4 regions of the Clostridium neonatale genome follow, and region 4 is predicted to be linked to each of the others. Evidence: riboswitches for the same ligand, from Rfam matches in the RefSeq annotation. Region 4 holds a riboswitch; each other region holds the start of a gene.
What was found. Region 4 has a riboswitch for S-adenosylmethionine ahead of CNEONATNEC86_RS19425 (trans-sulfuration enzyme family protein). Riboswitches for the same ligand answer to the same signal wherever they lie in the genome.
Positions count from the first base shown of each region.

Region 1: it holds a riboswitch for S-adenosylmethionine, as region 4 does, so the genes downstream of both, CNEONATNEC86_RS05815 (O-acetylhomoserine aminocarboxypropyltransferase/cysteine synthase family protein) here and CNEONATNEC86_RS19425 (trans-sulfuration enzyme family protein) in region 4, are expected to answer to the same signal.
Region 2: it holds a riboswitch for S-adenosylmethionine, as region 4 does, so the genes downstream of both, CNEONATNEC86_RS11930 (pyridoxal phosphate-dependent aminotransferase) here and CNEONATNEC86_RS19425 (trans-sulfuration enzyme family protein) in region 4, are expected to answer to the same signal.
Region 3: it holds a riboswitch for S-adenosylmethionine, as region 4 does, so the genes downstream of both, CNEONATNEC86_RS04585 (methionine ABC transporter ATP-binding protein) here and CNEONATNEC86_RS19425 (trans-sulfuration enzyme family protein) in region 4, are expected to answer to the same signal.

Region 1 covers NZ_UICR01000001.1:1,285,770-1,294,128, reverse strand. The annotation lists gene CNEONATNEC86_RS05825 (SDR family NAD(P)-dependent oxidoreductase) at 32-802, opposite strand; gene CNEONATNEC86_RS05820 (ArsR/SmtB family transcription factor) at 898-1,197, opposite strand; gene CNEONATNEC86_RS05815 (O-acetylhomoserine aminocarboxypropyltransferase/cysteine synthase family protein) at 1,756-3,054, opposite strand; SAM riboswitch class I at 3,291-3,407, opposite strand; gene CNEONATNEC86_RS05810 (multicopper oxidase family protein) at 3,624-5,228, shown strand; gene CNEONATNEC86_RS05805 (Nramp family divalent metal transporter) at 5,387-6,640, opposite strand; gene CNEONATNEC86_RS05800 (ComEC/Rec2 family competence protein) at 6,961-7,896, opposite strand; gene CNEONATNEC86_RS05795 (peroxiredoxin) at 8,197-8,359, shown strand, end outside.
Region 2 covers NZ_UICR01000002.1:71,591-79,949, reverse strand. The annotation lists gene leuA (2-isopropylmalate synthase) at 337-2,007, shown strand; SAM riboswitch class I at 2,683-2,803, shown strand; gene CNEONATNEC86_RS11930 (pyridoxal phosphate-dependent aminotransferase) at 2,903-4,066, shown strand; gene CNEONATNEC86_RS11925 (MetQ/NlpA family ABC transporter substrate-binding protein) at 4,289-5,143, shown strand; gene CNEONATNEC86_RS11920 (methionine ABC transporter ATP-binding protein) at 5,290-6,318, shown strand; gene CNEONATNEC86_RS11915 (methionine ABC transporter permease) at 6,319-6,981, shown strand; gene CNEONATNEC86_RS11910 (FAD-binding oxidoreductase) at 7,044-8,359, shown strand, end outside.
Region 3 covers NZ_UICR01000001.1:996,302-1,004,660, reverse strand. The annotation lists gene CNEONATNEC86_RS04595 (MetQ/NlpA family ABC transporter substrate-binding protein) at 1-281, opposite strand, end outside; gene CNEONATNEC86_RS04590 (methionine ABC transporter permease) at 378-1,016, opposite strand; gene CNEONATNEC86_RS04585 (methionine ABC transporter ATP-binding protein) at 1,016-1,981, opposite strand; SAM riboswitch class I at 2,080-2,203, opposite strand; gene smpB (SsrA-binding protein SmpB) at 2,500-2,967, opposite strand; gene rnr (ribonuclease R) at 3,180-5,378, opposite strand; gene CNEONATNEC86_RS21905 (beta/alpha barrel domain-containing protein) at 5,727-6,293, opposite strand; gene CNEONATNEC86_RS21900 (class I SAM-dependent methyltransferase) at 6,918-7,577, opposite strand; partial or broken gene cysK (cysteine synthase A) at 7,587-8,359, opposite strand, start outside.
Region 4 covers NZ_UICR01000003.1:260,310-268,668, reverse strand. The annotation lists gene CNEONATNEC86_RS19440 (NEAT domain-containing protein) at 1-2,360, shown strand, start outside; gene CNEONATNEC86_RS19435 (CPBP family intramembrane glutamic endopeptidase) at 2,551-3,543, shown strand; gene CNEONATNEC86_RS19430 (trans-sulfuration enzyme family protein) at 4,191-5,324, opposite strand; gene CNEONATNEC86_RS19425 (trans-sulfuration enzyme family protein) at 5,418-6,554, opposite strand; SAM riboswitch class I at 6,673-6,783, opposite strand; gene CNEONATNEC86_RS19420 (sensor domain-containing diguanylate cyclase/phosphohydrolase) at 7,485-8,359, shown strand, end outside.

The DNA of each region.
Region 1 (8,359 bases), on a different contig from region 4:
ATGTTTCTTTCAAAAATATATTCTGAAATGTTTATTGCTTACTTTTCTTTTTTAATCCCATTTGGTACTTACCTATAAATGGTGCAGCTATTTTTCTTGGAATCATAACAAGTAATTTATTTTCAATGCCAGGTATTACATTCCCTTTTCCTTTCATAAGAGCATCATATCCCTTTTTAGCAACAAAGGCTGGATCTTTTGCTTTAGGATTATCCTCCTTACCTTCACGTTTGCAAAAATTAGTTTTAGTAGCCCCTGGACAAAGTGCTGTAACAGTAACATTATATGTCTTTAATTCGTGTGCAATCGCTTCAGTTAATGATAGTACATATGCTTTGCTAGCATAATATACAGCAGTATATGGTCCTGGATGATAAGCTCCTGTTGATGCTACATTTAAAATTTTCCCGTGTTTTCTTTTAGCCATTTCTCTTCCATAAAGCTTAGTTAATATGGTTAAACTACTCATATTTAAATTCATCATCTCATAATCTTTTGTTATTTCTTCATTAATAAATTCATTTACATATCCAAACCCTGCATTATTAATTAGGATGTCTACGTTAATATTATTATTCTTTATTTCTTGATATAATTCTTCAGCAGTACCTTTTTTACTTAAATCTTTCTCAAAAATATAGACCATAATTTTATATTTTTCTTCCATGTCTTCTTTCATGTTTTCCAGTACTTTGATATTTCTTCCTGAAAGTATAAGATTATACTTATTCTCAGCAAATATTTTAGCAAATTCATAACCTATTCCACTAGTTGCTCCTGTTATTAAAACATATTCTTTCATTTACTTTTCACCTCTTGTGAATATATTTCTATAGTTTGATATATATCGAATCATATATTTATATTTGTCCTTATATTAAATAAAATTCGGCCTACTTATTTGTCTATTTTAAGCATACTGCAAGCTTCATTTACTAGCTCTTCATTTATCCTGGCAATAAGGTATTTCCCTTTTTTTTCTGTGAAAATAAGTCCGGCATTTGTAAGCTCTTTTAAATGATGTGAAATAGTAGGTGCGCCAATATTAAATTTATTAATTATATCTGTAATAAAACACCCACAACATTCATCATCTTCAAAAGATTTTTCATTACATTTCAAAATTTCTAAATATATTTCTAATCTATTTTCATTAGACAATGCTTTAAATATTTTTGCTAATTCCTTTGAATCCATAGTTCCTCCATAAAAATTGTACATCATAATTCTATCTTTGCATAACAGTTTGATACTTATCGAATTGTTATTTTTATAATATTCTTTTATTTTATCTCTGTCAATAATCTTTAAAGATGTATTGCACAACATAAATAAGGGATGTAGTAAGTTTATAGTGAAATAACCGAAATAAAGTTCTCAAATTGGGCTCGCTTGCTTAAAAAATGAAGCAAGAATTTTTTTAGAATGTAATAAACGTACATTAACATCTTAATTCTGTCAAAAACACATTTGTTTTTTGAGTCAAGCATAAATTATAACAAAAATAAATTAGGTATCTATGGTTTTAGAGAAAACAAAGAAATTCAATATATGAATATGCGTAGTATTGTATTGGAAATTTCAGCTTTTAAATTCTTTGGCAGAGGCTGTTCCAAAATTGTTTGTCCGAAAACCTGCTTTTTGGAGCAAACATTTTTGGGCGCAGCCTCTGCCATTAGAATTTTTAGCTGGAATTTCCCTACAATCGAGCATATCATATATTGAATTTCGGTTATTTCTCACTAAACTCTGATTCTACACAATATCTTTATTAAACGCTTGTTCTAAATCATAAATTATATCATCAATATGTTCTGTTCCAATTGATAATCTTATTGTGTTTGGTTTAATTCCACTTTCTCTTAATTCTTCTTCGTTCATTTGTGAATGTGTAGTACTTGCTGGATGAATTACAAGAGATTTAACATCTGCAACATTAGCAAGTAATGAGAAGATCTCCAATTTATCAATAAATTCTTGAGCTTCTTTTACACCACCTTTAATTTCAAAAGTGAAGATTGAACCTGCTCCATTTGGGAAATATTCTTTATATAATTTATTATATTTACTATCTTCTAATGCTGGATGATTAACACTTTCAACTTGTGGATGATCTTTTAAGAATTCTACAACTTTTAATGTATTTTCAACATGCCTTTCAACTCTTAACGATAGTGTTTCTAACCCCTGTAATAATAAGAATGCATTAAATGGGCTTATGCATGCACCTGTATCTCTTAATATAATTGCTCTTATTCTAGTTACATATGCTGCTGCACCTACAGCTTCTGCAAATTTTATTCCATGATAGCTTGGATCTGCTTCTGTTAATTGTGGGAATTTTCCTGATCCAATCCAGTCAAACTTTCCTGAATCTACAATTACTCCACCTAATGATGTTCCATGTCCACCAATAAATTTAGTTGCTGAATGAACAACAATATCTGCACCGTGTTCTATTGGTCTGAAAAGATATGGTGTTGCAAATGTATTATCAACAATTAATGGTATTTTATGTTTATGTGCAATTTCTGCTACTGCATCCACATCTATAAGACTTGAATTTGGATTTCCTAGTGTTTCTATGAATATTGCTTTTGTATTATCTTGTATAGCTTTTTCAAAGTTTTCTACTTCATCTGCGTCTACAAAAGTTGTTGTTACTCCATAGTCTGGAAGTGTATGTGCTAATAAATTATAAGATCCTCCATATATGGTTTTAGCTGCAACTACATGATCCCCTGCCTTTGTTATATTTTGAATTGCATAAGTTATTGCGGCTGCCCCTGATGCCACTGCAAGTCCTGCAACTCCTCCTTCAAGTGCTGCTACTCTGCTTTCAAATACATCTTGTGTTGAATTAGTTAATCTTCCATATATATTTCCAGCATCAGCTAGTCCAAATCTTGCTGCTGCATGTGCACTATTTTTAAATACATATGATGTTGTTTGATATATTGGTACTGCTCTTGAATCTGTTGCTGGATCTGGACTTTCCTGTCCTACATGAAGTTGTAATGTTTCAAATTTTAATTTTCTTTCTTCTCTACTCATTGATATAACCCCCGTTTTAATAATATATTTTAAACCACATAAATATGATTTAATTACTATGATTTATTACAATAAAGATATCCATTTAAAAGTTAATTACTATCTACTACATTTAAATTTTATAGAATTAAAAACTTTATCTTCCATGGTCTTTTGGAAAACTAAGCTGATCTTTATTGCATAATAAAAAGCTACTTTCAAAGATAAGAAAGTAGCATAAATTCTATTATTATACAATCTTATCTCTCAGATAAAAATATCTGCAGGATTTAGCACCTTAAACTATACTAATGATATATAATTCAGGTTGCCAGACTTCATAGGGCCAGTCCCTCAGTCTTTCTTGATAAAATAATTAAATATTCGATTAAAGTATTCTTATTGAATTACTATGATATGAGTATATATTCTTTATTCATATATGTCAATACTTTTTTCTATATTATTCATTTTTTTTACTCATTATATATATTTTATAAAAACACAATATTATATGTTACTACATATAATATATTAAAAGTAAATTAACAATTAAGCAAAAGATAATTTTTTAAAGGATGTGTTAATCATTGAATAAAGATGATAAACTCACTACAAATTCTCAAGTGGATCCATCTGATCCTTCAACTATTACCCCATTTGTTGATCCACTTCCAGTACCATCTATAGCTAAACCAATTAATTCATGTAATTGTTCAGATTCAGAAGAACCATATTATAAAATCGTTATGAAAGAAGCATATCATAAATTTCATAGATCATTCCCACCAACTAAAATGTGGACATATAATGGAATATTTCCTGGACCTACAATAGAAGTTATGAGAGATGTTCCTATTTTAGTTAAATGGATAAATAATCTGCCAGATGAACATCTACTACCAGTTGATCATACCCTCCATGGTACTATGGATACTCCAGATGTAAGAACTGTAGTTCACTTGCATGGTGCTAATGTAAATGATGATAGTGATGGAAATCCTGAAGCATGGTTTACTAAAAATTATGACACTGTAGGTGAAAGGTTCACTAGAGAAGTTTATGAATATACTAATCATCAATTTGGAGGTACTCTCTGGTATCATGATCACACAATAGGAATAACAAGGTTAAATGTATATGCTGGTTTATCAGGATTTTATCTTATAAGAGACAGTTTAGAAGATAGGTTGAATCTTCCAACGGGTAAATATGAAATACCGATGATTATTCAAGATAGAACATTTAACAGAGATGGTTCATTATTCTATCCTGATTCACCACCACAACAAGACCCACCAGCACCTCAACTACCAAAACCATCAATAATACCAATATTTTTCGGAGAAGTAGCAACTGTAAACGGCAAGGTATGGCCATACCTTAATGTTGAACCACGTAAATATAGATTTAGAATATTAAATGCTTCAAACGGTAGAGGTTATACTCTTAGTTTAGATAATGGTGGTACCTTTACTCAAATAGGTACTGAATTAGCCTTATTGCATGAATCTCAAGAAATTGACTCTTTCATATTGGAACCCGCTGAAAGAATTGATTTAATAATAGATTTTTCAAAATATACTGGCAAAGAAATAATTCTAAAAAATTCAGGTGGCGGTATTCCTATGGCTAGCAATAACATCATGAAATTTAAGGTTTGTCTTCCATTAACTAAGCCTGATACAAGTGTTATTCCTGATCAATTACTTCCATATCATAACATTAATCCTTTATTAGCACGTAAGGAAAGAACCTTGCATTTAGATTCTATGCAAGACGATTTTGGCAGAACAATGCACCTAGTAAATGATAGGATGTGGCATGAACCAACTACAGAAAAGCCTGAATTAGACAGTATAGAAATATGGCATTTAGTTAATCATTTTCAATTTCCTCATCCAATTCACGTTCATTTAGTTGATTTTGAGATACTTGGAAGAAAGACTTTTACTGATGACGATTTTGATGAAAATGGAAACTATAAGTTTGATATAGATGCCTTAGAACCACCAGCCGACTTTGAAAATGGCTTAAAAGATACTGCAAGAGCAGAGCCTGGAATGGTCACAACAATTGTTATGCATTTTAAAAAGCTCGGAGATTATGTTTATCATTGTCATATACTTGAGCATGAAGATAATGATATGATGAGACCATTTAAAGTTATCGAGAATTCTGTTCCAGTAGAATAAAACTATAAATTTAAAAAAATAAATGACTGATTGATGTATAACCAATATCAGTCATTTATTATTTTATTTGCATATGAATCTAATTTCTATATTCATCTATTTTTATAATAATAATTCTTAAAATATCACTATTATGCTAATATTCAGTTATATATATTCTATAAATAACTGAATATTAGCATAATATTTAAAAATGTAACTATCAAACCAATAGTCCATAAAATAATATTTTCAATTAAAGTATTTTTATATTCTCCCATAACTTTTTTAGATGAGGTTAAATAAATTTGTGTAAAAATAGTTATTGGTAATTGTACGCTTAATAACATTTGTGAATATAATAAACCATTAAATGGATTGTTAACAAAAAATATTATTATTAAAGCTGAAATAACTGTAATCAATACACCCATTTTTGTATTTCTATCATCTATATCATAAGATTTTTTGAACATTCCAGCAAATATTGATCCTCCTGCCATTCCAGCTGTAACAGTTGATGCTATTCCTGAAAAAAGTAATGCTATCGCAAATATTATTGCCGCAGAATTTCCTAGTAACGGTTTCAATAATTCTTGTGCTTGTTCAAGTTCTGTTACTGAAATATTATTTTTGAAAAATGTTATTGATAAAAGTACCATTGCACTATTTATAATAAATCCTATTATCATAGATAACAATGTATCCATAAATTCATATTTTAATTGTCTCTCCATTATGGATTTATCTTGAAGATTCCATTTTCTACTTTGAATTACTTCTGAATGTAAAAACAAGTTATGTGGCATAACCACTGCACCTAACACACTCATTATTACTGGTATAGATCCACTTGGTATAGATGGAATTATCCAGCCTCTAGCAGCTTCTCCCCAATCAACATTAACTAAAGCCACCTCAAATATAAAGGCAATTCCAACTATTGATACAAAACCAATTATTACTTTTTCTATTTTTCTATATGAATTTGAAAATAGCATATATATTATTAAAATTGTTGCTATTAAAGCTCCAAATTTTATAGGAATACTAAAAAGCATTTTTAAAGCTATAGCAACCCCTAAAATTTCTGCCATTGCAGTCCCAATTGCAGCTAGTATTGCTGTTGATGTTATTATTTTACCTATGGTAGGTCTTATATACTCACTTATTGCTTCTGAAATACATAAGCCTGTAACTATTCCCAAATGTGCAGCATTATGTTGCAATACTATTAACATTATAGTTGATAGTGTTATCATCCATAATAGTTTATATCCGTAATCAGATCCAGCTGCAATATTAGATGCCCAATTTCCTGGATCTATAAATCCAACTGTAACCAAAATTCCTGGTCCTACATATTTTAAAAATTCCTTTCCATTAAATTTTGAAGCATTCTTATTAAAAATTTTTTTTTCTATATTCTTCATATTCTTCATATTCTTCTCCATATAGTCCTCCTTTCTTTACTACTTAAATATATTCTTTTCAATTTATTTAAAATAATATTAAAGCCATTTAATCTAACAAGATAATTAACTAATAGTTTAACTAGCAATTCATTTATATTATGCAATTATCTTTATTAATTAACAATTTTTATAGTCATTATTATTATAGTACTCTAGCAACGAAATGCAACTATGTGATTCAATTACTTCGTACGTAAATGACCTCGTATATTGTTAAATTTATTAATATACGAGGTCAAAAAAATATTATTTTTCTATTATACGGCAATAAATAAAAATTATTTTTTAGTCTTGAAAACTATATTTTTACCATCTGATGTTAATTGTATTTGCCCTTGAGTGTCAGTTCTATATGTTTCTATATTATGGTTTTTTATTTTTTCTAAAGTTTCTTTATGTGGATGTCCATATTTATTATCTAAACCACAACTTATCACTCCATATGTTGGAGATACAGCATTTAGAAACTCCTCACTTGATGATGTACTTGAACCATGATGGCCAAATTTTAATACATCAGATTTCAATTCAGAAGAAGTATATTTCTCTAGAACTTGTTTTTCAGCTAATTCTTCCGCATCACCTGTGAACATTAATTTTGTTTCTCCATAAGTCAATTTCATAATAGGAGAATAATCATTAAAATCATCATAAGCATCATCTATTGGCGAATACACATCTATTCGCGCCCCACTTCCTAAATCAATGCTAGTTCCATCTTTTATAGTTTTTATTTTTAGCCCTTGATTAGAAATTGCATTTATCATATATTCGAATGTCTTAGTTGTATTACTTACTTTAGGCATATAAAAGTTTTCCACATTATATTTCTTTAATACATCCGTCATTCCACCTATATGATCTTCATGTGGATGAGTTGCTATTACAATTTCAAAATCATCAATATTCTTTTCTTCAAGTTGTGACATTAACTTTTCTACATCACTTCTTGGACCAGCATCTATTAAAATATCATAATCATTTACTTTAACATAAATTGCATCACCTTGACCAACATCTAAATATGATACCTCTAGCTGTCCTGTAACTGGTCCTATTTCTTTGTTACTTATAAAATCATTTCCAAATAAATAGCTTCCTAAAGCAATTAAGCCAAACACTATTATTGTTATAACTTGTGCTTTTCTATTTCCTTTATGCTTTTTCATTGTCTTCTTAAAAGCGTTCTCTAAGTTTTTGTTATTTTTACTCATCTAGTCCCCCTTACTCACAAATATATACTTTAAATAGAAGTTTAGTAATATTTATGAAAACATGTGTTCGTGTCTATTTTATTATACTTTATTTTTTCTATTAAATAAATCTTTTTCTTCTATATAATTTATATTTATACAAACTAATCTAAATTTCTTACTTTACATCATAAAAATCAGAAAATTAACTATTCTATAGAATTTCCACATAACATCATTATTTAACATTAAATTTGCAAAGCTCTTTACAAATATAAATTATTGTTAGATAATAATTATATAGGAATGGAGGTAATATTTATGGAAAATATAATTTTAGAAGAAGGAATGAAGGCTCCTGATTTTACTTTAATGGGATCTGATAAAAAGGAACATAAGTTAAGTGATTATACAGGCAAAAAAGTTATATTATATTTCTATCCAAAAGACAATACTCCTGGATGTTCACTTGAAGCACAAAACT
Region 2 (8,359 bases), on a different contig from region 4:
ATTGCTAGTATATTAAATTAAGCATAAAAGGGAACTTAATTATAAAGAAAAAAAATGTTGATATTTATAAAAAGGTTATGAATTTTATAAAATAACAGGTTATATATTAAAAAAGTGATGGCTATTTGTATAAAATATTTACATACCTTCATCGGTGTGTTAAAATACACTTAATATTCAAAATACAAAGGAGTGATTCTTGTGGGGTTAATAACACCGTAGATAGAACGATTATATTTATTATGAAGATACGTGGAGTGGTTGAGGGGCTATATCTGCGATTTAAAAATGCATGTGGAAAGAGCTTTATAATAAATATATTTTGGGGGGCAAAAAATGTTAAATTATAAAAAGTATAAGAGATTTGAAACAATAAACTATAAGGAAAGAACATGGCCAAATAATGAAATAAAGAAGGCACCAATTTGGTGTAGTGTTGATCTAAGAGATGGGAATCAAGCACTTATTAATCCTATGACTGTGGAAGAAAAAGTAGAATTTTTTAATTTACTTGTTAAGCTTGGATTTAAGGAAATTGAAGTCGGATTTCCTTCTGCATCACAAATTGAATATGATTTCTTAAGAAAATTAATAGACGAAAATCTTATTCCGGATGATGTTTATGTACAAGTTTTAACACAAGCAAGACCTCACCTTATAGAAAAAACATTTGAAAGTTTAAAAGGCTTAAATAAAGCTATTGTTCATATATATAATTCAACTTCAGTTCTTCAAAGAGATGTTGTTTTTAATATGAGTAAGGAAGAAATAAAGCAAATTGCAGTTGAAGGAACTAAACTTGTAAAGGGATATGTAGAAAAATTTGATGGAAAGATAGTACTTGAATATTCACCAGAAAGCTTTACAGGAACAGAAGTTGAGTATGCTCTTGAAATCTGTGATGCAGTTGCAGATGTATGGGAAGCTACTAAAGAAAATAAAATAATTATAAATTTACCATCAACTGTACAGATGGATACGCCAAATGTGTATGCTGATCAAATTGAATGGGTGTCTAAGCATTTTAAAGACAGAGAAAGAATCATATTAAGTGTTCATCCACATAATGATAGAGGTACAGGTGTTGCTGATGCTGAGCTTGCTCTTCTTGCAGGTGCAGATAGAGTAGAGGGAACACTTCTTGGTAATGGAGAAAGAACCGGTAATGTTGATATTTTAACTGTGGCTTATAATATGTTTTCGCATGGAGTAAATCCAGAGCTTAATATTGAAAATATTGATGAAATAGTAGAAGTATATGAAAGATGCGTTAAAATACCTGTACATGTAAGACATCCTTATGCAGGTAACTTAGTATTTACAGCGTTCTCAGGATCTCACCAAGATGCTATAAATAAAGGGATGAAGAAGTATGAAGAAAGACATGATGGAATATGGCAGGTTCCATACTTACCAATAGACCCAAGTGATTTAGGCCGTGAATATGAGGCATTAGTTAGAATTAACAGTCAATCAGGTAAAGGTGGAGTGGCATTTGTAATGGACCATTGCTATGGATTTAAGCTACCTAAGACTATGCAGAAAGAGTTTGCAGATGTTATTCAAAAGATTTCAGAAGGAAAAGGAGAAGTTTCACCTACTGAAGTTATGGATGCATTTACTCGTGAATATCTAGAAAGACAAGATGCTCTAAAGCTTGATAAATGTCAGTTCTTTGATTATTCTGAAACTAATGGGGATAATGATACTAAAGTAAATATGAATGTTGTTTATAATGGACAAGCTAGAAGTATAGAAGGTATAGGTAATGGGCCTATTGATGCATTTAAAAATGCTATAGGAAAAAATATTGATATAGATGTTAAAATAATTGATTATAATGAACATGCTATGAGTACAGGTTCTGAAGCAAAGGCAGCATCTTATGTTTATATGCAAAGAAATGATAATAAAGAAAAAACATTTGGTGTTGGTGTAGATAGTAATATTACAAGAGCATCTATTAAGGCAATGCTAAGTGCAATCAACCGTTTATACAGTAAATAAATTACGAGTGTCAGAGGTTAGTGGATAACAACCGAAATTCAATATATGATATACTCGTATTGTAGGAAAATTGAAGTTAAAAATTCAAAAGACAGAGGTTGTGCCCAAAACTGTTTGCTCCAAAAAACAAGTTTTGGACAAACAATTTTGGAACAGCCTCTGTCTAAGAATTTAATAACTCCAATTTTTAATACAATACTACGTATATTCATATATTGAATTTCTTTGTTTTCTATAAAATCATAAATACTAAGTTTCTTTTGTTCATGCGTGAAAATACAATTCTGGTAATTTATAGAGTCGCTTATTACATAATAAATGCTAGCGATTCGAGCCAAATACAAGATTTAGATTCTCGGCTCATGGGTGTCTTAAATTCAAAAATAAAGCTATAGAATTTTTACATTAATGATTGTTCCAAAATTTTTTGTCTGATTTTAGATGACTCAAACAGTTTTGGGTACAATCATTGATGTTTAAATTATTAGATTCATTATTTGTAACAAGTGAGCACCATATAAGTGCTTTATTTTGATTATTTTACTTTAAACTTAGTATATCTTATATTTATATTATGGAATAAATAAGTTAATATTATAAATTTATCTAAAGAATATATTGACATTTTAAGAAAATAAATATATACTAAATTCATCAACTAACAATTGAATATATAACTTATCAAGAGTGGTGGAGGGACTGGCCCTATGAAGCCCAGCAACCGATATATTAGTTCATTTACTATATATAATGGTGCTAATTCCTGCAGTTATTTTTTATAACTGATAGATAAGAGGATGAATTTTATGGTGATTATTACGCTAGAGTTTATTCTCTGGCGTTTTATTTTTATTTAATTCTTAGTAACTTGATAGTATTAGAAGGGGGCATATATATGGCAAAATTAAGTGGAAGATTAGATGGATTTACAGAATCAGTCATTAGAGCTATGACAAGAGTTTCTGAAGAATGTGGTGCTATAAACTTATCGCAAGGATTTCCGGATTTTGATCCACCAAAAGAAATAACAGATAGATTAAAAGAAGTGGCAGATGAAGGACCGCATCAATATTCAATAACATGGGGAGCACAAAATTTTAGAGAAAAGCTTGCAGCTAAGCAAGAAAAGTTTATGGGAATTCATATTGATCCTAAAGAAAATATAGTAGTTACATGTGGAAGTACAGAAGCAATGATGGCTGCAATGATGAGTGTTTGTAATGTAGATGATAAAGTAATTGTATTTTCACCATTTTATGAAAACTATACAGCAGATACAGTTCTTTCAGGTTCTGAGCCAATATATGTTGAGCTTAAACCACCAACTTTTACATTTGATAAAGATGAATTAAGACATGCATTTGAGCAAAATCCAAAAGCACTTGTTCTTTGTAATCCATCAAATCCAACAGGAAAGGTATTTACAAGGGAAGAACTTCAGTACATTGCAGATCTTGCCATAGAGTTTGATACTTTTGTAATAACAGATGAAGTGTATGAACATTTGGTATATCCTCCATATAAACATACTTACATAGCTTCATTTCCTGGAATGTTTGAAAGAACAATATCATGTAGTTCATTATCAAAGACATACTCAATTACTGGATGGCGACTTGGATATATAATTGCAAGCAAAGAAGTGATAGAACAATGTAAGAAGGTTCATGACTTCTTAACAGTTGGAGCAGCAGCGCCACTTCAGGAAGCAGCTGTTAAAGGACTAGAATTTGGACAAGATTATTATGATGGATTAACAGATCTATATGATAAGAAAAGAAAATTCTTTTTAGAAGGTTTAGATAAAATAGGATTAAAGTATTTTGAACCACAAGGTGCTTATTACGTTATGGTTGATATATCAGAATTTGGATATGAAGATGACTATGAATTCTGTATATGGCTTGCAAGAACAATAGGAGTTGCAGCAGTTCCAGGATCAAGTTTCTTTAGAGGCAATGTTAATAATTATATAAGACTACATTTTGCCAAAACAGAAGCAACTCTTAGAGAAGCACTTAAAAGATTAGAGAATTTAAAAAATTATATGAAAAAGTAAATTAATATATAAATGTAGGTGTAATTTAAATTAAGATTCTGATAAATAAAATATAACAATATATTGTGATTTCAAGAAAAGGTAAAGAATAAAAGAAAGTACATTGAAATCACAATATATAAATAAAAAATCAAAATAAATATGACTAATTATATAAGAATTATTATAATTAAAAAATAAAAAGCAATAATAATTTAGTGAAGATTATAGGGAGAATAAAATATGAAAATTTTAAAAAAATTAGGAGCATTATCATTAATAACAGCAGTAGGCATTAGTTTAATTGCATGCGGAGGAGCAAAGGATAAAAGTACAGAGAGTAATAACCAAGCTTCAAGTGGAAGTTCAAAGGATATTATTGTAGGTGTTTGCCCTGGTCCTTATGGAGATATGATTAAGGAAGTGTTTACACCATTACTTGAAAAAAAGGGATATAAAATCACAGTAAAGGAATTTAGTGATTATATTCAACCAGATCAAGCTTTAAATAATGGAGAAATTCAAGCAAACTTAATGCAGCATACAGAATACTTAAAGAAATTTAGCGCTGATAATAATTTAGATATTTCAGCTGTTAAAACTGTACCAACACTTGGAATGGGTATGTTCTCACAAAAATATGATTCAATTGACAAAATTCCAGATGGTGCAAAAATAGCTATTCCAAATGATGCATCAAATCTTGCAAGAGCATTAAACGTGTTGAGTGCTAATGGATTAATTAAGTTAAAAGATAATGTTGATGCAACAAAAGCAAGTACACTTGATATTGCAGAAAATACTAAAAATATTGAGTTCGTTGAAGTTGAAGGTGCTCAACTTGCAAGAAGTTTAGATAGTGTAGATGCTGCACTTGTTCCGGGAAATTATGCATTTGCATCAGGTTTTGATTATAGCAAAGCATTAGCTGTAGAGCCATTAACAGAAAATTATAAAAATGTAGTAGCAGTTAGAACAGAAGATTTAGATAAAGAACTAGGAAAAGATCTTTTAGAAGTAATAGAATCAGATGATTTTAAAACAGCAATAGAAAACAGTAAGTTTAAAGACTTTTCTAAACCAGAATGGTGGAAATAATATAATTAAGAAAAAAATTTTAAATTATATTAGAGTGTAATATAAACTAAAATATAAGTAATATTATCATATTAATGCAGAAATCTAGCTTACGATAATGGCAATATTATTGTAAGCTAGAAAAAATTATATGGGTGGTGATAAGAATGATTGAATTAAAAGATATAAATGTTGAATTTAAAATAAAAGGAAAAAAAGTGCAAGCGGTTAAAGATGTGAATCTAAAAATAAACAAAGGTGAAATCTTTGGAATTGTTGGATTAAGTGGAGCGGGAAAGAGTACACTTGTCAGAGTAATAAATTTACTTCAAAAACCTACATCAGGACAAGTAATTATAGATGATGAAGATATAACTAATATAAGCAGAAGCAAGCTTAGGGAAAAAAGATTAAAAATAGGAATGATATTTCAACAATTTAATTTAATAAGTGGAAAGACAATATATGAAAATATAGAGTTCGTTTTAAAAGCAAATAATTATCCAAAAGATAAAAGAAATGAAAGAATCAATGAATTACTAAGCTTAGTTAAACTTGAAGAAAAAAAAGAAGTATATCCAGCAAACTTAAGTGGCGGGCAAAAACAAAGAGTAGGTATTGCAAGAGCTATTGCTAACAATCCAGAAGTGCTTTTGTGTGATGAGGCTACATCAGCATTGGATTTAGAAAATACTGAAGAAATACTTAATCTATTAAAGGATATACATGATAAGCTAAATATTACTATTGTATTTATAACTCATGAAATGGAAGTGGCAAAGAAATTATTTAATAGGGTAGCAGTTATGAGTAATGGAGAAATAGTTGAAGTTAATGATGTATATTCAATTTTTTCTGATCCTAAACATGAAGTTACTAAGTCTTTAATTAATAAAAATTCAAGTGTTGATCTTCCAAGGGAAATTTTTGATTTATTAGGTGAAGGCGAAATAATTAAAATAAATTATAAAGGAAATGATAGCTTAAAACCTGTAATATCAGAAGTAGCTAAAAATTATAATGTTGATATTAGTATAATTCATGGAAAGATAGATTATATAGATAATAAACCAATAGGAACTTTGATTGTAAGTATAGTTGGCGATAAGGAAGAAATAGCAAGAGCAAAGCAGTTTATAAAGAATAATGTGGTAAAAACTGAAAGAATAATTAATGATTATTTGGAGGTGATATAGATGGAAAATACAATAGAAATTTTAAAAGTGGAACTTTTGCAGGCAGTTTTAGATAGTTCTAAAATGATTGTTACAGCTATGATTATATCTTTGTTTGTAGGGGGAGCAATTGGACTTATACTTTATTTAACTTCTAATAAACTATTTTTTAAAAACAAGATAATTAATGGTATTGCAAGTTTTATTATAAATATAATACGTTCACTTCCATTTGTAATATTGTTAGTGTTATTATTACCAGTTACAAAATTAATAGTAGGATCAAGCATTGGACCTGAAGCTGCAACAGTACCTATAACAATTGCATCTATTGCATTCTTTGCAAGACTTAGTGAAGGGGCATTTAGTGAAGTTGATAGTGGAGTAATTGAGGCGGCAATATCATCTGGTGCAAGCTTTAAATTAATATTAACAGATGTTCTTATTGTTGAAGCTCTTCCAAGTTTAATAAGAGCAATAACTGTTAATCTTGTAAGTTTAATAGGTTTTTCAGCAATGGCTGGAATTGTTGGTGGAGGCGGGATTGGAGACCTTGCCATAAGATACGGATATTATAGATATGAAACTGGAGTCATGATTGTAACTGTGGCTATATTAGTAATATTGGTTCAATTTATTCAAATTAGTGGTGATTTAATAGCTGGAAAAGTTTATAGAAGATAGAAAATTATGATCAAATATTATTTAGGAATAAGCAATATTGATTTTAACATAGGAGGGGAAATATGGATATTAATGAACTTAAAAAAATAGTAAAAGATGAAAGTCAAATTGTCATTGGAGATAAAATTGAAAAAAAGTATTTAAGTGATAGTTTACAAAGAGAATATGGACATGCCGATGCACTAGTTTTTGTAAAATCAACACAAGAAGTTCAAAATATAATAAAGTATGCGAGTGTAAATAAAATTCATATAACTCCAAGAGGTGCTGGAACTGGACTTACTGGAGCAACTGTACCGCTTCATGGAGGTATTGTATTAGATTTTTCAAAAATGAATAAAATACTTGAAATAGATGAAGAAAATTTAACATTAACAGTTGAGCCTGGTGTTCTTTTAAAAGATGTACAATCTTATGTTGAAGAAAGAAATTTTTTTTATCCACCAGATCCAGGAGAAAAAACTGCTTCAATTGGTGGAAATGTCAGCACAAATGCAGGCGGAATGAGAGCTGTTAAATATGGAGTTACAAGAGATTATGTAAGAGAAATGGAAGTTGTAACTGGTGATGGAAAAGCTATAACTGTTGGTGGTAAAACTATAAAAAATAGTACAGGACTGGATTTAAAAAACTTAATTATAGGATCAGAAGGAACTCTTGCGGTTATTACTAAGATAGTTTTAAAAATAATACCAAAACCAGAAAAGTCAATAAGTGTATTAGTTCCATTTAATAATTTGGAAGATGGAGTTAATTCTGTTATAAAAATTCTTAAAGCCAGTGCAAATCCTACAGCCATAGAATTTATGGAAAGAAATGTAGCTGAAAATTCAGAGAAATTTTTAGATCTTAAACTGCCTTCTGATAAAGGTGAAGCATTTTTACTATTAACATTTGATGGAGATGAGTCAGAAATTAAATCAAATTCTGAGAAAGCAAAGAAAGTGCTTTTAAACTCTGATGCTTTAGATTTTATTATTTTAAATGAAGAAGAAGCAATAAATACGTGGAAAATAAGAGGAGCTTTGTGTAATGCTATTGAAGCAAATGATGAAAGCATACCTATTGATATAGTAGTACCAATAACAAAAATATCTGAATTTGCTAAGTTTACAAGCGAACTTGGTAGAAAATACAACATTAAGTTAATTTATTTTGGTCATGCTGGTGATGGAAATATACATGTAAGTGTTTTGAGAAACCATTTAGAAGAAAAGGTATGGGAAAAGAAATCTCATGACTTTTTATATGAACTTTATGGGAAAAGTCATGAATTTAAAGGACTTCCATCAGGTGAGCATGGAATTGGACTTCATAAAAAAGAGTATTTTATTGAAGTTACCAATGAAGATAATATTGAATATATGAATGAAATAAA
Region 3 (8,359 bases), on a different contig from region 4:
CCTTCTGATACTGCTGTATTTGGTTGAACGTAATCATTAAATTCTGTTATTTCTACAGTATATCCTTCTTTTTCAAGTAAAGGTTTTGCTGCATCTACGATGCCTTTATGTGGTTCTGGTGTTACACCAATTTTTATAACTTTATCATCTCCACTGTTTGATGCTTCTGTTTTAGCTCCATCACTCTTTGTTCCTTCATTTGAAGCTGTCCCCCCACAACCTATTAAGCTTAATGCAAGTACTCCTGCTAATATTGATGATATAATTATTCTTTTTTTCATATTTGATACCCCCATTTAATCAATTCATATTTTACAATGCACAATTCACAAATCAAGTAAAAATTTAAGTTAAAAGCACATTGTACTAATTTAATTTTATTTTGATAATTTATTGTAGAAATAGTTTCCTAAAAATTGTAGTAATTGAACTACTATAATAAGTATTATACAAGTTACTACCATTACATCTGTCTGGAATCTTTGGTATCCATATCTTATTGCTACATCACCAAGTCCTCCTCCACCAATAGCCCCTGCCATAGCTGAATAACCAACTATGCTTATTATTGTTAATGTTATTCCTGACATTATTGATGGTATAGCCTCTTTTAGCATAACTTTAAATATTATTTGGAAATTTGAAGCTCCAAATGCTTTAGCAGCCTCAATAACGCCTTTATCCACTTCTCTTAATGAAGATTCAATAACTCTTGCAACAAAAGGTGCTGCTGCTATTGTAAGTGGAACTATCGCTGCTGTTGTACCAATTGATTTACCTACAATAAATCTTGTTAGTGGTACTATTATTACCATTAATATAACAAACGGAAAACTCCTTAATGTATTTACTATAAAATCTAAAATATTATATATTATTTTATTAGGTTTTAATCCATCATTTGCTGTGACTGTTAGAAGAATTGCTGGTATAAATCCTAATATTACTGCAAAAATTGTTGATGTAAAAACCATGATTAGTGTTTCTTTTAATGCATCTAATACTATCTCACCCATTAATTAAGCACCTCCAATAAGATTTCTTTACCTTCAAGATACTTAATAACAGCATCCTTGTCTTCTTCTTTTATATTTATTACAAGCCCACCTAATACATTTTGTCTGAATTTTTCAAGTTTACCCCAAACTATTGAAAAATCTATATTTAATTCTCTAGCCATCCTAGTTATAAGGGCATTTTCTGAAGAATCACTTGGGAAAAATATTTTAATATTTACTCCATCTTCAGGTAATACCTCATCATCTTCTTCACCTAAGAATTTTTTAAGTGATTTTCCTGGTTGTAAAAATACGTCCTCAACTTTACCTTCTGCTCTAATTTCGCCACCATCTATTAAAGCTACTTTTTCACATATTTCTTTTATTACTTCCATTTGGTGTGTAACCACTACTATGGTTATTCCAAGTTCTTTATTTATTTTCAAAAGTAATGCCAAAATATCTTTTGTTGTTTTTGGATCTAAAGCTGATGTTGCTTCATCACAAAGTAATACCTTAGGTTCTAGTGCTAGTGCTCTTGCTATTGCTACTCTTTGTTTTTGTCCACCACTTAATTCTGATGGTTTATTTTTAACTTTTTCTTCTAGTCCAACTAATTTAAGAAGCTCTAAAACTCTAGTCTTTATTTCTTCCTTACTGTATCCCCAAACTTCAAGAGGAAGAGCTACATTATCAAAAACGTTCTTTCTTTGCATTAGATTAAAGTTTTGAAAAATCATTCCTAAATCTTTTCTAAATTTTCTAAGTTCATAGCTGCTTAATGTAGAAACTTCTTGTCCCATTACATTTACTGTTCCTTCATTATATCCTTCAAGACCATTTATACATCTTAATAGTGTTGATTTACCTGCACCACTATGCCCAATTATTCCGTAAATTTCCCCCTGCTTTATGCTTATTGAAATATCTTTTAAGACTTTAGTTTCCCCAAAACTTTTAACAACATTTTTTATTTCTATCAAAGCACTTTTCCTCCTTGAAGCTGTTTTTGAATTATCGCGATAAAAACAAAAGCGCTAGAGAATAAACCTCTAGCGCATAAAACACTCATTAATTTACTCTCTCATCTACCAGTTTTAAATATAAAAACTGCAGGAATTAGCACCGTATATAATTGGAAAATGAGCCAATCTATCGGTTGCTGGGCTTCATCGGGCCAGTCCCTCCGCCACTCTTGATAAGACTATATATTTAATTTAGCTTCTGTCTGTTATTATAAATATATTTTTTTCATCTGTCAAACAACACCTGAAATATTACTTATCACCTTTTAAAACTTTTTCAATATATATAGTTTTAAATTATCCATTTATCACAATATATTGCTATTTATTGACTACTCTCATAAATTTCTACAATATATTTATTAAATTAATAATTCAATTCGCAAAACTTTTAATTTTTAAGTAATTGTTTACTAAATAAAAATGAATATAAATGCTTCTAAAAAGCCTATATTCATTTACATAATTATAATTTATTATCTATACTTTTCTTTAATAGCTCTGTCAATATCTCTCTTATGAGCCTTTTCCAGCATAGCATCCCTTTTATCGTAATTTTTCTTACCTTTACATATACCTAGTGCAACTTTAACTCTTCCTTGTTTCAAATATAATGATAATGCAATTAATGTATATCCATCCCTAGATACAAGCTCATCAAGTCTTCTAATTTCTTGTTTATGAAGTAATAATTTTCTTTCTCTAAGTGGATCAACATTAAATATATTTCCTTGTTCATATGGAGATACGTGCATATTTTTTATGAATACCTCTCCATTGTATATATCAGCATAGGAATCTTTGAGATTCGCTCTTCCATTTCTTATAGATTTTACTTCTGTTCCTACTAACTCTAATCCTGCTTCTATTGTTTCTTCAACAAAATAATCATGTCTTGCTTTTCTATTTTCAGCTAATGTATTTGAATTTTTCTTTCTTACCATTTTTATCACCTTCTACTTCGGTTAAAATTTCCCTAAATAAAATTATATTATAGCTAGAAATTTTAATCAATTAAATCTTTATAGCTATAATGTCTATTAAATATTCGATTATTTTTCTATTGTCAAATCTTCTTATAACATTTAATTATGCCAGCATCCATTATTTATTATATTGAAGTGGCTGGCATATTAAGGTATTTATATTATATTATTTATTCTTCTATGTTTTCTTGCTCATGCATTATTTCATTTTCTTCATCATCTAAAGTTTTACCTTCTTCTTGGGTAATCTTAAAGAAAATTTCTCTATTATCTATATCTACATGATCACATTGAACTTTTACTTTATCACCAAGCTTATATATTTTTCTAGTTCTTTCACCAATTAAAGATAATTGACTCTCATTATAAACGTAATAATCGTCGTCTAAATCTGTAATATGAACTAATCCTTCTATTGTATTTGGAAGTTCAACAAATACACCAAATGATGTAACCGAAGATATAACTCCTTCAAATTCTTCACCAATTCGATCTTGCATATACTCAGCCTTCTTTAAATCATCAACTTCTCTTTCTGCATCTTGTGCTTTTCTTTCCATTTCTGATGATTGTTTTGATGCCTGACCTACAATATTTTTAAGTTTATTTACTCTCTTTTCATCAATTTCACCATGAAGATGCTCTTTTATGATTCTATGAATTTGTAAATCAGGATATCTTCTTATTGGAGAAGTAAAATGACAATAATATTTAGCAGCCAAGCCAAAATGTCCTGTACATTCAGGTGCATATCTAGCCTGCATCATTGAACGTAATAATAATGTACTTACTACGGTTTCCTCATTTTTACCCTTTACTTTCTCTAATATTTCTTGGAACATCTTTGGATGAATATCCTCTTTCCAATGAATTGTATAGCCTAAATTATAAATAAATTCTTTAAATTTAGCCAATTTCTCTTCATCTGGATTTTCATGAATTCTATATACAAAAGGCATATGTGTCCAAAACATATGCTCAGCTACAGTTTCATTAGCTGCAAGCATAAATTCTTCTATCATTCTATTTGCAATTGCCCTTTCGTAAGGCTTTATTTCTATTGGCTTTCCAAGCTCATTTAAAACAATCTTAGCTTCTGCTATTTCAAAGTCAATAGCTCCTCTTTTTTCTCTTTTTGTTCTTAAGATAGTGCAAAGTTCTTCCATAAGTTTAAAGTCATCATATAAATAATCATATCTCTTTATCAATTCTTCATCATGATCTCTTAACATTTTAGTTACATCTGTATATGTCATTCTTTCATTTGTCTTAATTACAGATTCAACAATCTCATGATCTACAACCTTACCTTTTGAGTTTATTTCCATAAAGCATGTAAGTGTAAGTCTATCAACCTTTGGATTTAATGAACAAATTCCATTTGATAACTTTCTAGGCAGCATTGGAATAACTCTATCTATTAAATAAACAGAGGTAGCTCTTTTTAACGCTTCTCTATCTAATGGATTATTTTCTTTTACATAATTAGTAACATCAGCTATATGAACACCAAGTCTGTAATTACCATTTTCAAGTTTTTCTATAGATACTGCATCATCTAAATCTTTTGCATCTTCACCATCTATAGTTACCATTCTTAACTCTCTTAAATCTCGTCTTCCCTTAAGCTCTTTTGGATCTATTTCCTCGGAAATACCATCAGCATACTTTAAAACTTTATCTGGGAACTCCTCTGGAAGTCCATTTTTCTTGATTATTGTTAAAATATCAATTCCTTTGTCACCTTTTTTACCTAGAATTTCTGTTACGACACCTTCTGGCTTTCTTCTTTCAGCTGGATATTTTGTTATTTTTACAACAACTACATCACCATCTTGCGCACCATTTCTATCTCTCTTTGGTATATATATGTCTCTTGAAATTCTAGTATCTTCTGATATTACAAATCCAAAGTTTCTTGAATCTTCATATACGCCAATAACTTTGGTTACATTTCTCTCTAATACATCTACAATCTGACCTTCTCTTTTTTTAGTATCTGTATCTTCTCTTGTTACTTTTACTGCTACTTTATCACCATTCATAGCATCTCTCATAGCATTGCTTGGTATAAATACATCTTTCTGTCCTTCTTCATCTGGAATAAGAAAACCAAACCCTCTTTGATGTACTTCTAAAGCTCCAATAACAAGACCATCATAATTATTTATCTCTTCTTTTCCTGCAACTTTATATCTATCTCTTTTGGTTTTTACTATTAATCCCTCTGCTTCCATAGTTCTTAATGTCTTTTTAAATGCTTTATATTCATTCGGTTGTATATCAAATACAGCGCATAATTCCTCTAAATCCATAGGACTATAAGCTGTTTCTTTCATAAAGCTTACTAGTGTTTGTTTAATTCCCATAATGATTCCTCCTTTAAAAGGCATTATTTTACTATTTATAATTTAAATTTCTTAAACATTATAAATATTCTTTTATATCTATATACTACCACAATAACATCTTACTGAATATATCTCCATTACTATTCTCTCTGCTATAAATAATATTATTATGTCTATAATAAATAATAATTTATTATGATTTATTAATTTAGTATGTCATCTTCATTATAAATTATAGCCATTATGTATACTTTCTATAAAAAAAGTTATCATTATTCCTATACTACTTAAAATATATAAAAAAGCGATAATAATAAATCAGAAAAAACTAATCTATAATCATCACCCTTACTTCTCACCTAATTTTCAAATTATATTTTTAAGATCACTTTTGATTAAATTCATTTTATCTATTTTCACTTCTTCAGGAAACTCAAACCCAATTCTTAAAAATTCTTGTAAATTGCAATTTCCACTTCTTTCTCCTATTCCATCTAAAGTACAATCAACATATCTCACACCATTTTTTACTGATTCTATTGCAATTGCTAATGCCATTCCAAAATCATTGTGTGAATGTATCTCTATCTCAACATTAGAATTTTTTCTTAATTCACTAATAACTTGTTTTGTTTTTGATATAGATAATATCCCAACCGTATCTGCATATCTTACTCTTTTTACACCTAAGTCTTCAACTAAATTACATAAATCTAAAATATATTTTTGAGTTGGATATCCATTAAATTTCTTAACTTCATATTTAATTGAATTTTCTTCTAAACTTCTGTATAAATCTATTCTCACTATTTTTAATGCTGTCTCTCCTCCAACTATTAACACATTTTTTCCGAACTCTTTAATAAAATCTCCTGCTCTTTTTATAATCCCAGCTTCATTTTCATAATATTTAGGTAAATTTATTTCACTCATTTTTAACACTCCTTCCATAATTAAAATTTTACATATCCCTCAAAAGCCCATAAAATAAGAAAAGTTCCTTATTGCAGCATAGCTGCTCTTTTTATAAGTGCACATTCTTAAGCAGAGAACCCGAATCTGTGATTTGGTGTGAATCGCTTACACCTACCAATGTATATGAGTAGGTGTTTCCTTGGCATATAATGCTTGGTGAGGTACGAGCCTAGCAGTATAGCCCATCTTCATCTAGTGATGAAGATGTTTCCTTAAATAATTCCTTCTCCCCCGCATAAAATAAGCAAATTCTTATATTCTTATATTCTTATATTCTTATATTCTTATATTCTTATATTCTTATATTCTGGACATTTTATCTTTATTAAGATATTTATGCAAATAATTTTTTTAAACGAAACTCACTATTCACATCCGTTCATAGGAGTAAGTTCGATCAGCCAAATACAAAATTTGGGCTCTCACTTAAATTCTGGGCATTTTATTTTCTTTTAAATATTTGTGCAACTATTTTCTGCTCTTCTTTTATAAACAAATACTTTTTTATATTGCAAAAAAGACTTACGCAAAAATTATGCGTAAGTCTCCAGTTTTCTAGTCAACTTATAACAATTAAATTTATTAATCAAGTTTTGCAGTTAAAATCCATACAAATTTATTCATTTGCTGATAAGTTACTTTAAAACCTTCATTTTCAAATAGTTCTGTTAATAATGTCTCTGTTGAAGAAAATTCATTTTTCAATGTATGTGCTAAAGTAATCTCCACAGACTCTTCTACTTCTCTTATAAAGTTCTTCTTAGCTTCATCATTTTCATAAATGGTATCTGCAATCACAACAGTCCCATTATCTTTAAGTTTCTTTTTAAATTCTGCAATTGCATCTTTCTTTTCTTCATCAGTCAAATTATGAAATGCATAACTGCTTATTATTGCATCTAAACTACTATCATCTATTGGTAGTGATAAAAATGTTCCTGATAAAAAGTTTATTTCCGGGTATTTTGCAGTTGCAATATTTCTTGTTTTTAAATTTGGCTCTATTCCAACTATATCATATCCAATTTTAGAAGCAATATTTGTTAAATTTCCAGTTCCTGAACCGATATCAATAACTTTTGCATTTTCAAATTTTGATATGTGTTTTACAGTTTCATTCAATATCTCATTATAATTTTTAAATAACTCTTTATATTCTCCATCTTCCATAGCAATAGCTTCATCATAATTCTCTGCAAAATCATCAAACAAAGCATTAAATCTAAAATCGGAAAGCTGCACATTAAAATCATACAAATTTTGACTGAAATATCTATCACTTCGATCTGGAAGTATTACTACTATATTAGTTTTACTTTTTGCCTTATACGCCTGTTTTAGTGCTGCTGCCACTGCTGCTCCTGATGATGACCCAGCAAATACCCCTTCTTTTTTAGATAATAATCGTACAAAATACATTGATTCTTCATCACGAATTTTTTCTACTTCATCTATAAGACTTCTATCAAAGATACTTGGAATAAAATGATTTCCTATTCCTTCTACCTTATATGTGCCTTCTTCTCCACCTCCAAGAATTGAGCCAACTGGATCTGCAAGAATAATTTTTACGCTTGGATTTTTCTCTTTTAAATATTGAGCTATTCCAGTAATAGTACCTCCAGAACCTGCACCTGCTACAAGTACATCAACATTTCCATCAAGAGCATCATATATTTCTTTTCCTGTTTTTCTATGTGCAGCCACATTTGCCGGATTATCAAATTGCTTTGCCATAAAAGAATTTGGTATTTCTTTTAATAATTCATCAGCTTTTTTAACTGCGCCTTCTATCCCTTCTTCTGAAGGTGTAATAATTAGCTCTGCGCCAAGAGCCCTCATTAAAATTTGCTTTTCTATTGAAAATTTCTCTGGAATTACAATTATTAATTTATAATTTTTTTCAAATGCTGCGATAGCAAGCCCAATTCCAGTATTTCCAGCAGTAGCTTCTATAATTGTGTATCCTGGCTTTAATAAGCCTTCCTTTTCTGCACTTTCTATAATCTCAAGACCTATTCTGT
Region 4 (8,359 bases):
ATGAAGTAGAATATGAAGTAGAATCTGAAGGGGAAGGGTTTAATTCAACAAAAACTATTATACTTGATATAAATTCTTTATATGATGAAATTGTTATGGGTGTAACGGTAAATGCAATGGGACATATTATGAATCATAATATTGATTTTAAAATATTTGAAAAAGAGTATAGTGAGGATGATGATGCAAGCGATGACACAGAGGATAGTACTGATAATAACTCAAAGGTAGAAGTTTTAAGTGATGGATCATATACGATAGAAAATAAAATATTAAAGACAGGAACTACTGAACAATCTTATGCAAGTGGCTATATTGAAAAGCAAGGAAATTTAAAGGTTGAAAATGGTAAATATAAATTTACTTTAAAAATTAAAGATATGTCAGTTCTAAGTAATCTAGCAGTAACTGTTGATGGTAAACAAGTAGAAGCCGATGTTGTTAAAAATAATGACAAAAGTGGGACTGTATCTTTTAATATAAATAAATTAAGTAGCAAGATATTAATTGCATGTACAATTACAGTGACTGAAATGAATTATGTTAATAATACAGATTTTAATGTTACTTTGGATACAAGTACATTAAAAGATGAACAAGGAAATTCTGTTACTCCTCCAAATGAAGGAACAATTGATTCAGGAAGTGATTCTGGAAATAGTAACGGTACTCAAGATGAAGAAGATGAAGATGAGGATGATGATGAAGGTGATGAATTAGAAGACGGAACTTACACAATAAAAAATAAAGTTTTAAAGGAAAATTCGAATTCTGAATCTCACGCAAGAGATTATGTAGATAAGGAAAGTGTTGTTACTGTAAAGAATGGCAAAATATATCTTACTTTAAAATTTACAGAACGTAAGATGATGTCTAACATATCTGTAAAGGTTGAAGGTAAAAAAGTAAGTTATGATACAGTACATAAAACTACAAATAAACTTTATATAAAATTTAAAATAGGATCATTAGATGATGAAATATTAGTGACTACAAGTATAGATACTGGAATAGCAAGTCTAGGTGTACATGATGATGTTAAATTTAGAGTACAGTTAAGAGAGAGTACTTTAGAAGAAGATGATGATGCAGATGATTATGATGATGAAGATGATGAGGATACTGATGACGAAGATGACAATACGGTATCTGATTCAGAAAATATAGCAGTTGATAGTAATATATCTAATAATAATGCACAACAAGGAAACTTAAATTCTGGAAATAATTCCTTATATAAAAGAGTAACATATAAAGTAAATAATGAAATATTAACAGAAAGTTCAATTGGGTATAATGCAGCAAGAGCAGCAATAAATAAAGTATCCTACTATGAAGTAGAAAATGATGTGGATCACTATATAACATTAGGATTAAGTCAGACTAATATAATGCAAAATGTAAGAATTTTTATAAATGGAAGTCAGATAAATTATGATGTTGTAAATCAAGATAAAAGTAATAATACTATGGAAATAAGATTTAAAGTACCAGCTTTATCAACTGAACTTACAGTAAAGACATATATTACGGCAATGGGGACAGATACTTCTTTTGGTATTAAATTCTTAGAATCAACATTAGAATTAGTTAATACAGAAGAAAGTGAGTCACAAATAAGTGGTGGAAGTGTTGCAGGTACATTAAGTGGAGATGCATCAAATGGAAATTCATCAAGCATATTAGGGTCAACTTTAGGATTTAAAACTGGTACAAATAATGTAGAAAATGAAAATTATGAGGATATTTTGGTTGATGAATCAGAATTAGAGGCTAAGGAATACTTTAAGAGATATACTGTAAACAATGAAGTAGTGAGTGACAGTGCTATGGGTCGTACAATGGCAAGAAAATACTTAAATGAAACTAGTATAGTTGAAGAAATTGATGGGAAGTTATACGCAACAGTTACATTTAGTGGATCTAATTCTATGGAAAACTTTAAATTTGAAGTTAATGGTCAAGAAGTATCTCATTCAGTTATATTAAATGATACTGAAAATGAATTAATATCTTTAAGATTTCCTATAAATGATATTAATGATGAGATAAAAGCATATATATATATAAAACCTATGAGAATGACTATTAGTTTTGGAATTAAATTATTAGAAGATACATTACTATTAGTTGAAGAAGGAACTATAGAAAAAGATGAGGATATTGTAGAGGGAGTAACTAATTTATCTGAAAAATTATCATCTTTAAACAATAATAACTCAAATAATCAAGTAAATGTATGGAAAATAGCAATTATTACAGCAGTCCTTTCTACAATAATGAACTTTAGCGTAGGTGGAGTAATTTATTTAATAATTAAGAAGAGAAAAAACAAACTTAGAAAAGTAATTGCTGAATAAAAATAGTATAGAAATTGTAAGATATAGAGACAGGAATTTTGTTGTGATAAATTCCTGTCTCTTAAAGTTTGATTATATATAATTAAAGTTTGTCTATAATTGAGTTAGTAGGAATATATCGGGACTATGTGATATAATATAAAGATATAAATTATAAGATTGCTTCTAAAGAAGGGATGGGATTTATTTAATGATAGATGATTTTCAAGAACAACTTGCAACAAAAAGCGAAATTTTAAAGGATCATATTAAGGAATCAGCAGGCAAGTGTACTAGGCTTATGATTATCTTAGGATTACTACCTCAGCTTCTGGTGATATTATCGCAAATTATATTAGTTATTTATTCAATGATAAGTAAGAATTCTTCACTTATTTTAGATAAAGAATTTTTGAATATAGTTTTAGGAATAGTGCCATGTATATTAGTAGATATATTAGTTATAATAATAGGATTAAAATCAGCTAACTTAAGTATAAAAAGAGATATATTTAAAAAAGTAAAATACTCAAAAAGTATAATACCATTAGGAATGATATCTGTTGGGGGAGTACTGTTAGTAAGCACAGGGATCTATTTGATTTATTCAACAATAATACAAATTATTGGTTTAACAATACCAGCACCAGATTTCACGTTCCCATCTAGTATGTCAATGCAAGTAATATACATTTTGTACATATGTATTTTAGGACCACTTTTAGAAGAGATAATATTTAGGGGAATAGTCCTAAAGTCTATGAAAAAACATGGAGAATTTACAGCTGTTATTTTTACATCAATAATATTTGCTATGTTTCACTTAAATTTAGTTCAATTTATGACACCATTATTACTAGGAATATTATTAGCATTTGTTACTGTGAAAACAGATTCCATAGTTCCGGCAATTATAATCCATATGTTCAATAATACAATAGCTACAGTGATAAGTTGTATTTCAGGATACAATCAAATATTATCTTCAATAATTTCAACTATAATTATTATGGGTGGTGTTATAGGATTAATAATTTTTATTAATAAATATAAGAATGATTTTAAATTAATGGTGAGGGAAAATAATAAGATATTTTCATTCAAAAAAAGGTTAGGATATTGTTTTTTTAATAAATGGTCAATAGGTTATATAATTTTTTATGTCGCATTTATATTAATAAACTTTATATTTTTTAATATTTAAATATATTGTTGAAAATATAAATAAAGGACGTAGAATCAAAGTTTAGTGGATAACAACCGAAATAAAGCATTTATGTTGGCTCGCTTGCTACAAAAATGAAGCTAAAAATTTAACCATCAATGATTGTGCCCAAAAATGTTTGCTCCAAAAAGCAAGTTTTTAGACAAACAATTTTGGAACAATCATTGATGAAAAATTTTAAAGCTTCATTTTTCAATGCAAGACACCGCCAACATAAATGCTTTATTTCTTTATTCCATATAAACTCTGAGTATCCAGATATATTTTTATAAATATATGAATTTAAATTCTTACAAATGTGCACTTATAAGAAGAGCAGCTATGCTGCAATTCGGATCTTTGCTTATTTATTGGTGGATACCGGTGTTTTATAAGTAGCTTCCTAAATTATTACAAGTGATTGAAAACTATATTTTTAGACTTGTAATATTCCTAAAAACATAAATTATAACTAAAAAAAGTTAGACATCTATGATTTTAGAGCAAAACAAAGAAATTCAATATATGATAGGCGTAGTATTGCATTAAGAAATTAAAAGCTTAAATTTCCCTGCAATCGAGCCTATCATATATTGAATTTCGGTTGTTATCCACTAAATTCTGATTCTACAGAATATATTTATGTTCTAAACAATAGCTTCTTTGAAGGAAGCTATTAAATCTTCAATATCTTCAAGGCCGACAGATACTCTTATTAATGTATCTGTGATACCTAAATCATTTCTTTTTTCAACTGGAATTGAAGCATGGCTCATTTTTGCAGGATATGAAACAATAGTTTCAACACTACCTAAACTTACAGCTACGGCTACATTTTTCACATGATTTAAAAAATAAGTTGTTGTTTCTAAAGACTTAAATTTAAATGACAAAACGGCGCCAGCGCCAGATGCTTGAGAAAAATGAAGCTCTTTTCCTTCAGCAGAATCTAAAGCTAAATAATATACTTTTTCGACTTCATCTTGTTCATTAAGCCATTTTGCTAATTTATAGGCGTTATTTTGAAGTGCATCCATTCTTACTTTTAATGTTTTAATTCCTCTTATTAGCAAGAAGCAGTCTTGTGGTCCAAGGACAGCACCGAAAGTATTTTGTATTTTATATATTTGATTAGCAATTTCATCGTTATTTGTTACAACTAGTCCTGAGATAACATCACTATGTCCGCCTAGAAATTTTGTTGCACTATGAACTACTATATCTGCACCAAGTTCTAAAGGTCTTTGTAGATAAGGAGACATAAATGTATTATCAACTATTGTAATACATCTATTAGCTTTAGCTATATTAGAAGCAAATCTTAAATCTGTAACTTTTAATAAAGGATTTGATGGCGTTTCTAAATATAAGCCCTTAGTATTTCCTTTAAATGCATTAGCGATTTCATCTATATTTGATGCATCTACAAATGTAAATTCGATATTAAATCTAGAAAATAATTGAGTGGCAGCACGATATGTACCTCCATATACATCACCGCAAATTATAATGTGATCTCCAGCAGAAAAAAGTGAAAGAACTGAGCAAATTGCTGCCATTCCTGAAGCAAAAGCAAATCCTCTTACACCTCCTTCAAGTTCAGAAATTAAATTTTCAAGAATATCACGTGTTGGGTTTCCAGATCGAGAATAATCATATTTTCCAAAATTATTTATATCAAATTGATGAAATGTTGATGTTTGATATATTGGAGTACTTACAGAACCAGTGGCGCTGTCTATATCTCCACTTGCATGTATTAATTTTGTTCCAAAATTCATTTTAGCACCTCATTTAATTAGTAATTTATTTTATAGACTATAATTTTCTGATATTAGATTTATATATATAGGAAATAAAATATAGTTTTATTTCTATGAATTAAGGGCATTTTGTAAATCATCTATTAAATCATTAACATTCTCAATACCAACAGACAATCTTAGTAGATATTCGTCTATTCCTAGACGTTGCCTTATATCTTCAGGAATATCTGCATGAGTTTGAGTAAATGGATAAGTTATAAGTGTTTCTACACCTCCAAGACTTTCAGCAAACTTAATTATTTTGACATTCTCTAATATCTTTGGAACCAATGACTTGTCCTTAATCCTAAATGATAATGTAGAACCAAAACCAGTGGCTTGTTTTAGATTAGCATCATATCCATTAAAGTCTTTTAAGCCCACATATAATACTTTGCTAACATTAGAATTTGATTTTAGGAATTCTGCTAATTTTAGCGCATTTTCTTGAGCTCTATCTAATCTTATATGAAGGGTTTTTATTCCTCTAAGAAGTAGCCAGGAGTCAAATGGAGAGAGAGTTGCTCCAATTGACATATGTGTTCTTTTTAGCTTATCAAGTAAATTCTTATCATTGCCAACAATGAAGCCAGCCAATAAATCATGATGTCCTCCTAGATATTTTGTGCCACTATGTATGACCAAATCAGCACCTAGTGTTAATGGTTTTTGATAGTACGGGGTTAGAAATGTATTATCAACAATTAAGAGTATATTATTATCTTTTGAGATTTTGCCAACTGCCTTTATATCAGTTACTCTCATAGTAGGATTGGATGGTGTTTCAATAAATATCGCTTTAGTATTTTCATTCAAAGCATTTTTTATATTAGAAGTATTAGTAGTATCTACAAAAGAATAGGTTATTCCAAAATCACTAAAAGTTTCATTGAACAGTCTAAAAGTTCCACCATATAAATCTTCAGATAATATTATATGATCACCAGATTTAAAAAGATGAATGCAACAGACAATTGCTGAAACACCAGAAGAAAAGCCAATTGCACCTATACCTTTTTCTAATTTAGCTACAGTTTTTTCTACTTCTTCCCTAGTTGGATTTGTATCACGAGAATAATCGTAACCGGTACTTTTATTAAGTCCTAAATGTTTGAATGTAGCAGTTTGATAAATAGGAAAGCTTATAGCTCCTGTCTTTTCATCTCCGCCTGACGATCCCTGTACTGAAAGTGTTTCTATATTCATAAAATATCATCTCCTAATAATTAAATTAAAATTTTATTACATTGCGCGCTTAAAAGTGTAATAAAAAAAGTCACTTCGAGATAAGAAGTGACTTATGCGTACATAAATAACAATGACAATCTTATCTATCAGGTAAACCTGCAGGATTTAGCACCACAATAAACTAAATGAAAGTTTATCAGGTTGCTGGGTTTCATAGGGCCAGTCCCTCCACCACTCGTAATAAGAGTAATAAATATTTATTTGTTATTTAATATTATACATGTATTATTTTGACTGTCAATGATTTATAGAAATATAATAGGAATTATATGAATTATTATAATAATATATAAATTAAATACTATTAATTTATTTAACTGGCTTCCAAATAATATATTAATATCTAAAAAATAAAAAAAGAGATAATACTGGACACTGTTAAAACTGATGATATAATTTAAAGCATTTATAGGAGAAATTTATTATGGATAAAGTTCAAGAAAAAATTATTGAATTAATCGATGATATATAGCTATAGCTAAAATGCTGGCATTGACTACATATAGATTGTTAAAAGATAATTCAAGAGAGGGATTAGAGATTAAAAGTAAGTTTATTCATAAATTTACTTTTGTAAAATGTGAAAAATACATGGATAAAATTGAAACTTTATTAAAAAAAGATTATTATAATGAATATATGTATATTTAAATATGTAAAATACATAAAACAAAGGTTTATTAGTGAAGATTTGTTTTATGTATTTTTAGTATATTATAATAAGTAATATCTAGTAGTTTTGATTGATATAGTATAATGTTATAATTTATATAATATAGAATTAGATATTATTGAGAAATATTATGTTTGGTATGATTTGTTTAAGGGACGATTTACATTAATAATCATAATATGGATTATATATTAATTAGTGTGAAGGAGGTATTTATGGATATAAAAATATTTAGGCTTTTGGTTGATGCAGTCCCGCAATCTATATGGATAAAAGATAAAGACTTACGCTTCATATATACAAATAAGAGATATATAGATATAAATAATATAAAAAAGGGAAATATTATAGGGTTATGTGAAGAAGATTTATACAGAAAAGAAATAGCTGATAAAAGTAATGAAATGTGCAGTAAAGCATTGAATAGTATGTCTACTGTAAAAGAGAAGAGATACACAAATGAAGGAATAAAAGTAGATTCTACGGTATTTCCATTGATAGATGATAATGGGAAATTAGAAGGAATAGCGGGAATAGATATTCCGATAATATCTAAAGAAGAAAGTATTACTGAAATGATTTTAGATTCGCTTCAAGCTGGAATCTTTTATAAAGACAGAGAATTAGGATATCTGTATACTAATAAGAAATTTGATGATTTACTTAGCAAAGATAAGGAAAGCATAATAGAAAATAAGAATCCGTTAAATGAATCGATATGTGAGTCAAAGAATAGATTTATTCAAGAAGATAAAAAAGTTTTTGAAACTAAAAAAACAGTAAAAAAAGAAGAGAAAATAGAATTAGGGAATGGAGAAAATTTATACACGGAAATCATTAAGACACCAGTTTTAAATGATAATAATGAAGTAAGTGGAATAATAGGGCTATTATTAGATATAACTGATAGAAAAAAGATAGAAAAAAAATTAAAGTATTTAAGTTATACGGATATTTTAACTAAAGTATACAACAGGACATGTTTTGAAGAAAAAGCAAAGAAAATATTTAAAGAAGAAAATTTACCTATGGGTATAATAATGGGAGATACGAATGGCCTCAAAATAGTTAATGATACATTAGGTCATGA